Regions from separate parts of the Pseudomonas sp. GOM7 genome, predicted to be linked through region 2. Evidence: predicted binding sites of a transcription regulator. Region 2 holds the regulator's gene; the other holds the start of a gene.
The links. The regulator sigma-54, encoded in region 2, starts transcription at its own class of promoters, with help from an activator protein. The targets are predictions, from matches to a motif close to ANTGGCATNNANNTTGCTNT.
Positions count from the first base shown of each region.

Region 1: flhA (flagellar biosynthesis protein FlhA) is a predicted target of sigma-54. The motif match lies at 1,835-1,854, and genes of this name have one in related genera.

Region 1 covers NZ_CP113519.1:3,559,256-3,563,438, reverse strand. Annotated here, with positions in the region: gene fliR (flagellar biosynthetic protein FliR) at 1-605, shown strand, start outside; gene flhB (flagellar biosynthesis protein FlhB) at 608-1,744, shown strand; gene flhA (flagellar biosynthesis protein FlhA) at 1,910-4,039, shown strand; gene flhF (flagellar biosynthesis protein FlhF) at 4,051-4,183, shown strand, end outside.
Region 2 covers NZ_CP113519.1:4,363,088-4,367,270, forward strand. Annotated here, with positions in the region: gene lptA (lipopolysaccharide transport periplasmic protein LptA) at 1-86, shown strand, start outside; gene lptB (LPS export ABC transporter ATP-binding protein) at 86-811, shown strand; gene OU800_RS19330 (RNA polymerase factor sigma-54) at 947-2,440, shown strand; gene hpf (ribosome hibernation-promoting factor, HPF/YfiA family) at 2,541-2,849, shown strand; gene ptsN (PTS IIA-like nitrogen regulatory protein PtsN) at 2,862-3,326, shown strand; gene rapZ (RNase adapter RapZ) at 3,329-4,183, shown strand, end outside.

The DNA of each region.
Region 1 (4,183 bases), 800 kb from region 2:
TGCCGCCGATGCCGCAGGTGGATGCGCTGAGCTTGCGCAGTCTGCTGCTGATCGCCGAGCAGGTCATGATCGGGGTCATGCTCGGTTTCGTCTTGCAGTTGTTCTTCCACGTCTTCACCGTCGCCGGGCAGATCATCGCCATGCAGATGGGTCTGGGCTTCGCTTCCATGGTCGACCCCACCAACGGTGTATCGGTGCCGGTGCTGGGCCAGTTCATGCTGATGCTGGTGACCCTGCTGTTTCTGGCCATCAATGGCCATCTGGTGGTGCTGGAAGTGCTCGCCGAGAGCTTCGTCAGCTTGCCACCAGGGCAGGGCCTGATGGTGCAGCACTACTGGGAGCTGGCCGGCAAGCTTAGCTGGGTGATCGGCGCCGGGCTGTTGCTCACCCTGCCGGCCGTTACCGCGCTGCTGGTAATCAACCTGGCCTTCGGCGTGATGACACGGGCGGCGCCGCAACTGAACATCTTCTCCATCGGCTTTCCGCTGACCCTGGCCATGGGCCTGGTGATCTTCTGGATCAGCCTCTCCGACTTCGGCAGCCTGTTCCAGGCCATTGCCAGTGATGCCCTGCAGCAATTGGGCGAATTCGCCCAGACGAGGTAGCCATGGCGGAAAGCGAGAGCGGCGCCGACAAGAGCGAGGAACCCACAGGCAAGCGGCTCGAAGAGTCGCGGAAAAAAGGCCAGATCGCGCGTTCCAAGGAGCTCAACACCCTGGCGGTGACCTTTGCCGGCACGGCGGCCCTGATCCTGTTCGGCGCCCAGATTGGCGGCGCCTTGCTGGATCTGATGCGCGGCACCTTCAGCCTGCCGCGCGAGGTGCTGATGCGCGAAGACAGCATGGCTCTCTACCTGCTGGCCTACGGCAAGCAGACCCTGCTGGCCCTGCAGCCCTTCTTCATCGTCCTGCTGATCGCGTCGGTGATCGGCCCCATCGGCCTGGGCGGCTGGTTGTTCTCCAGCGAGGCACTGTTGCCCAAGGGCAGTCGGATGAACCCGCTGGCGGGCCTCAAGCGCATGTTCTCGGTACAGGCGCTGGTGGAACTGCTCAAGGCCTTTGCCAAGTTCCTGGTGATCCTGGCGGTGGCCCTGCTGGTGCTGGCCACGGATCAGGACGACCTGCTGGCCATCGCCAACGAGCCGGTGGAGCCGGCGATCCTGCACAGCCTCACCGTGGTCGGCTGGAGCGCCTTCTGGTTGTCCTGCGGGCTGATCCTGATTGCGGCGGTGGATGTGCCGTTCCAGCTCTGGAGCCACAAGCAGAAGCTGATGATGACCAAGCAGGAGGTCAAGGACGAATACAAGGACTCCGAGGGCAAGCCAGAGGTCAAGGGGCGCATTCGTCAGTTGCAGCGCGAGATGGCCGAACGGCGCATGATGCAGGCCGTGCCGCAGGCCGACGTGGTGATCACCAACCCGACCCACTTCGCCGTGGCGCTGAAGTACGACCCCAACTCGGGCGGTGCCCCGGTACTGCTGGCCAAGGGCAACGATTTCATCGCCCTGAAGATTCGCGAGATCGCCAATGAGCACAAGGTCATGGTGCTCGAGTCGCCGGCTCTGGCGCGGGCGGTCTACTACTCCACCGAACTGGAGCAGGAAATTCCCGCCGGTCTTTACCTGGCCGTGGCCCAGGTGCTGGCCTATGTCTACCAGCTCCGCCAGTTCCAGGCGGGCAAGGCCAAACGCCCCGGCCCGTTGCCGGACTTGCCGATTCCCCAGGATCTGCGCCGGGATGATTGAGCCGCAAGCTGCAAGCAAGACCCGCTTTGAGGGCGGGCGCTTTTGCTCTTTCTTGCTTGCAGCTTGAGGCTTGCAACTTGTAGCTGCTTTTCTGGAACACTTCTTGCCCTTAGCCAATCAGGACGCAGTTTCGCGTCAAAAGTTTGATTCGGCTGGGGTAGGCAAGTGGCAGTAGATCGCGCACAAATCATCGGTGATGTTCGCAGCAACCTGGCGGGGCTGCGCCAGGGCAACCTGGGTATTCCATTGCTGCTGCTGGTGATGCTCGGCATGGTGATGCTGCCGGTGCCGGCATTTCTGCTCGACGTGCTGTTCACCTTCAGTATCGCGCTCTCGATCGTGGTGCTGTTGGTCAGTATCTATGCGCTGCGGCCGCTGGATTTCGCCGTGTTTCCCACCATCCTGCTGGCCGCCACGCTGCTGCGCCTGGCGCTGAACGTGGCCTCGACCCGGGTGGTGCTGCTCAACGGCCACGAGGGGCATGGCGCGGCGGGGCAGGTGATCCAGGCCTTCGGCGAGGTGGTGATCGGCGGCAACTACGTGGTTGGTATCGTGGTCTTCGCCATCCTCATGATCATCAACTTCGTGGTGGTCACCAAGGGTGCCGGGCGTATCTCCGAAGTCAGTGCGCGCTTCACCCTCGACGCCATGCCCGGCAAGCAGATGGCCATCGACGCCGACCTCAACGCCGGCCTGATCGACCAGGTCGAAGCCAAGAAACGTCGTAGCGAGGTAGCCCAGGAGGCCGACTTCTACGGCTCCATGGACGGTGCCAGCAAGTTCGTCCGTGGCGATGCCATCGCCGGCCTGCTGATCCTCTTCATCAACCTCATCGGCGGTATCGCCATCGGTGTCTTGCAGCACAGCCTGCCGTTCGCCGAAGCGGGCAAGGTCTATACCCTGCTGACCATCGGTGACGGCCTGGTGGCGCAGATCCCCTCGCTGCTGCTGTCCACCGCCGCCGCAGTGATGGTGACCCGCGTCTCCACCTCCGAAGACATGGGCGCGCAGGTCAATCGGCAGATGTTCGCCTCGCCCAAGGCGCTGGCGGTGGCTGCGGCCATCCTCATCGCCATGGGCCTGGTGCCGGGCATGCCGCACTTTTCCTTCATCAGCCTGGGCCTGGTAGCGGCAGGCGGCGCCTACTGGATTGCGCACAAGAACCGCAAGGTCAAGGAAGAGGAAGTCAAGGAAGTGCAGCGTCAGCAGGAACTGCTGCCGGCGCAGAAGGCCCAGGAGGTCAAGGAGCTGGGCTGGGATGACGTCACCCCGGTGGATATGGTTGGCCTGGAGGTGGGCTACCGCCTGATCCCGCTGGTCGACCGCAACCAGGGCGGGCAGTTGCTGGCGCGGATCAAGGGGGTTCGCAAGAAGCTGTCGCAGGAGATGGGCTTTCTCATGCCCTCGGTGCATATCCGCGACAACCTCGACCTGGCGCCCAACGCCTACCGTCTGACCCTGATGGGCGTCAGCGTCGCCGAAGCCGAGGTCTACCCGGATCGCGAACTGGCGATCAACCCAGGGCAGGTGTTCGGTCCGCTCAATGGCGTTGCCGCCAAGGATCCGGCATTCGGTCTGGAGGCGGTATGGATCGACCCCAGCCAGCGTGACCAGGCGCAGTCGCTCGGCTACACCGTGGTCGATGCCAGCACTGTGGTCGCCACTCACCTCAACCAGATCCTGCACAAACATGCCCACGAGCTGCTGGGCCACGAGGAAGTGCAACAGCTCATGCAACTGCTGGCCAAGAGCTCGCCGAAGCTGGCCGAAGAGCTGGTGCCGGGGCTGGTGTCGCTGTCCACGCTGCTCAAGGTGCTGCAGGCGCTGCTGCAGGAACAGGTGCCGGTACGGGATATCCGCACCATCGCCGAGGCCATCGCCAACGTCGCACCGAAGAGTCAAGATCCCGCCGCGATGGTGGCGGCAGTGCGCGTCTCGCTGGCCCGCGCAATCGTCCAAGGCATCGTCGGGCTTGAGCCCGAGCTGCCTGTGATCACCCTCGAGCCCAGGTTGGAACAGATATTGCTGAACAGTATGCAGAAGGCCGGTCAGGGCAGTGAGGATGGCATCCTCCTCGAACCTGGCATGGCCGACAAGCTGCAGCGTTCCCTGGTGGATGCGGCGCAGCGCCAGGAAATGCTCGGCAAACCGGTGATCCTGCTGGTGGCCGGCCCGATCCGGGCGATGCTGTCGCGCTTCGCGCGGCTGGCAGTACCCAGCATCCACGTGCTGGCTTATCAGGAAATTCCGGACAACAAGCAGGTCACCATAGTCGCCACTGTGGGCCAGAACTGAGGTAAAGGGTCATGCAGGTCAAACGCTTCTTCGCTGCCGATATGCGAACCGCCATGAAACTGGTGCGCGATGAGCTGGGCGCCGACGCTGCCATCATCGGCAACCGTCGCGTGGCCGGTGGCGTCGAGCTGACCGCTGCGCTGG
Region 2 (4,183 bases):
CCACCGGCAACAACGTCAGCGTGCCGCGTCCGCGCATCGACATGGTCATCCAACCCAAGAACAAACCCGCGGATCAACAGCAGTAATGGCCATTCTCAAAGCCCAACACCTGGCCAAGAGCTACAAGGGCCGCCAGGTCGTACGCGACGTCAGCCTGAACATCGAGAGCGGCCAGATCGTCGGTCTGCTCGGCCCCAACGGTGCCGGCAAGACCACCTGCTTCTACATGATCGTCGGCCTGGTGCAGGCCGACCAGGGACGTGTGCTGATCGACGACCTCGACGTCAGCCACCAGCCCATGCATGGTCGTGCCCGCGCCGGCATCGGCTACCTGCCGCAGGAAGCCTCGATCTTCCGCAAGCTGTCGGTGGCCGACAACATCATGGCCATCCTCGAAACGCGCAAGGATCTCGACCGCGCCGGGCGCCAGGCGGAGCTGGAGAACCTGCTGCAGGAATTCCACATCCACCACATCTCAGGCAACCTGGGCATGAGCCTGTCCGGTGGTGAACGACGCCGCGTGGAAATCGCCCGCGCCCTGGCCACCAACCCCAAGTTCATCCTGCTCGACGAACCCTTCGCCGGTGTCGACCCGATCTCCGTGGGCGACATCAAGCAGATCATCCATCACCTCAAGACCAAGGGTATCGGCATTCTCATCACCGATCACAACGTACGCGAGACCCTGGACATCTGCGAAACGGCCTACATCGTCAACGATGGCCAACTGATTGCCGAAGGCGACGCCGAGACCATCCTCGCCAACCAGACGGTGAAAGAGGTTTATCTGGGCCACGAGTTCCGTCTGTAAACATCCATATTTAGATGACGGAAATAGGACAGCCCCTAGGCAAGGACGAGATTTTCAGGCATATAATTTGCTTCCTGGCGGCGCTTCGGCGCCCTGATGTGGAAGGCGTAACTCGCCGGTAAATTAAGGTCTGCAATGAAACCATCGCTAGTCCTCAAGATGGGCCAGCAGCTGACGATGACCCCGCAGCTGCAACAGGCCATCCGCCTCCTCCAACTGTCGACTCTGGATCTGCAACAGGAAATTCAGGAGGCGCTGGAATCCAACCCCATGCTCGAGCGCCAGGAAGACGGCGACGACTTCGACAACAGCGACCCGATGGCCGACGGCGCCGAAAGCGCTGCTCCCGCGCCGAGCAAGGAAGAGAGCTACCAGGAAGCCACTCCGACGGTTGATAACCTGGAGGAAGGCGAGTGGGGCGAACGCATTCCCAACGAGCTGCCGGTCGATACCGCCTGGGAAGACATCTACCAGACCAGCGCCAGCAGCCTGCCAAGCAACGACGATGACGAGTGGGACTTCACCACCCGCACCTCCAGCGGCGAGAGCCTGCACAGCCACCTGCTCTGGCAACTGAACCTCGCGCCCATGTCGGACAAGGATCGGCTGATCGCCGCCACCCTGATCGACTGCATCAACAACGATGGCTACCTCGAAGAAACCCTCGAGGAAGTGACCGAGTCCTTCGACCCGGAATTGGACGTCGAACTGGACGAAGTGGAAGTGGTGCTGCACCGCATTCAGCAGTTCGAGCCGGCCGGCATCGGCGCCCGCGACCTGCGCGAGTGCCTGCTGCTGCAACTGCGCCAACTCCCGGCCAGCACGCCCTGGCTCAACGACACCCAGCGCCTGGTCAGCGAACACCTGGAACTGCTCGGCAGCCGCGATTACGCCCAGCTCATGCGCCGCACCAAGCTCAAGGAAGACGAGCTCAAGCAGGTCATCGAGCTGATCCAGCGCCTCAATCCGCGCCCGGGCTCGCAGATCGAATCCAGCGAGCCGGAATACGTGGTGCCGGACGTCATCGTGCGCAAGCACAACGGCCGCTGGCTGGTGGAGTTGAACCAGGAAGCCATGCCGCGCCTGCGCGTCAATGCGCAGTACGCCGGCTTCGTCAAACGCGCCGATTCCAGCGCCGACAACACCTTCATGCGCAACCAGTTGCAGGAGGCGCGCTGGTTCATCAAGAGCCTGCAGAGCCGCAACGAGACCCTGATGAAGGTAGCCACGCAGATCGTCGAGCACCAACGCGGCTTTCTCGACTATGGCGACGAGGCGATGAAGCCCCTGGTGCTGCACGACATCGCCGAGGCGGTGGGCATGCACGAGTCGACCATCTCGCGCGTCACCACGCAGAAATTCATGCATACCCCGCGTGGCATTTACGAGCTGAAATACTTCTTCTCCAGCCACGTCAGCACCTCCGAAGGCGGCGAATGCTCGTCGACGGCGATTCGCGCCATCATCAAGAAACTGGTGGCCGCGGAAAACGCGAAAAAGCCGTTGAGCGACAGCAAGATCGCTGGTTTACTGGAGGCACAAGGCATCCAAGTCGCCCGTCGCACGGTGGCCAAGTACCGTGAATCCCTCGGTATCGCCCCCTCCAGCGAACGCAAGCGACTGATGTGAGCAAGATCGACTGCTCGTCCATGGCGAGCAGGCCACAGTGTTCCGGTGGTGGGCCTCGTTAAGGCCTATCTCTTACACAAGGCAACAAGGAGAAAGCGGTATGCAAGTCAACATCAGTGGACATCAGCTGGATGTGACCGACGCCCTGCGTGACTACATCGGCGAGAAACTCGGCCGACTGGAACGCCACTTCGACAAGATCACCAATGTTCAGGTGATCATGGAGGTCGAAAAGCTCAAGCAGAAGATCGAAGCCACCCTTCACGTTGCTGGCGGTGAGGTCGTCGCCAACGCCGAACATAACGATATGTACGCTGCCATCGACCTGCTGGCAGACAAACTCGACCGTCAACTTATCAAGCACAAGGAAAAGCAGCTCGATCGCCTGCAAGGCGCCACAGCCCGCTGACATTTCCCTTCCATGATCCGACTTGAAAATATCCTGACCCCCGGCCGTTCCCTGGTGAACGTGCCGGGCGGCAGCAAGAAGCGTGTGCTCGAACAGATCGCCAGCCTGGTCGCCCGCGACCTCGATGAGCTGGACAATCAGGACATCTACGAGAGCCTCATCGCCCGCGAGAAGCTTGGCTCCACCGGCTTCGGCAACGGCATCGCCATCCCTCACTGTCGCCTGGCCGGCTGCAACGCACCGATCAGCGCCCTGCTGCGCCTGGACACGGCAGTCGACTTCGACGCCATCGACGGCGCGCCGGTCGATCTGCTGTTCGTCCTGCTGGTGCCGGAAGCCGCCACCGACGCCCACCTCGAACTCCTGCGCCAGATCGCCAGCATGCTCGACCGCCAGGACGTGCGCGAACGCCTGCGCCAGGCGCCGACCAGTGAAGCGCTCTACCAGGTGGTCGTGGACATCCAGAACGGTCAATAACCATGCGCCTGATCATCGTCAGCGGTCGCTCCGGCTCCGGCAAGAGCACTGCCCTCGATGTACTCGAAGACAACGGTTTCTACTGCATCGATAACCTGCCGGCCAGCCTGCTGCCGGATCTGGCCGAACGCTTCCTGCCGCAGAGCGATCTGATGCTGCCTCAGGTCGCGGTATCCATCGATGCGCGCAACCTGCTCAGCCAGCTACGGCGCTTTCCCGAACTGCTCGACGAAGTGCACAAGCGCGGTATTCGCTGCGAGGTGCTCTACCTCGACGCCGAAGACGACACCCTGCTCAAGCGTTTCTCGGAAACCCGTCGGCGCCACCCGCTGACCAACGACAACCGCTCACTGGCAGAAGCCATCGCTTACGAAAGCCAGTTGCTGGCGCCGATCATCGACCTGGCCGACCTGAAGATCGACACCACGCGCCTGAACCTCTACCAGTTGCGCGACACCCTCAAGCTGCGCCTGCTCGGGCAAACCCAGAGCGGCACGGCCTTTCTCGTCGAATCCTTCGGTTTCAAGCGTGGCATGCCGGTCGATGCCGACCTGGTGTTCGACGCCCGCTGCCTGCCCAACCCCTACTGGAAGCCGGAGCTGCGCGACTTCTCCGGTCTCGATCAGCCGGTCATTGACTACCTGGCCGCGCAGCCGGAGGTCGAAGATATGTATCAGGACATCCTCACCTACCTGGAGAAGTGGCTGCCGCGCTTCGCCGCCAGCAACCGCGCCTACGTGACCATCGCCATCGGCTGCACGGGTGGACACCATCGTTCGGTGTACCTGGCCGCACGCCTGAGCGAAGCCCTCAAGCATTCGTTGAAGAACGTCCAGGTTCGCCACCGCGACCTCAGC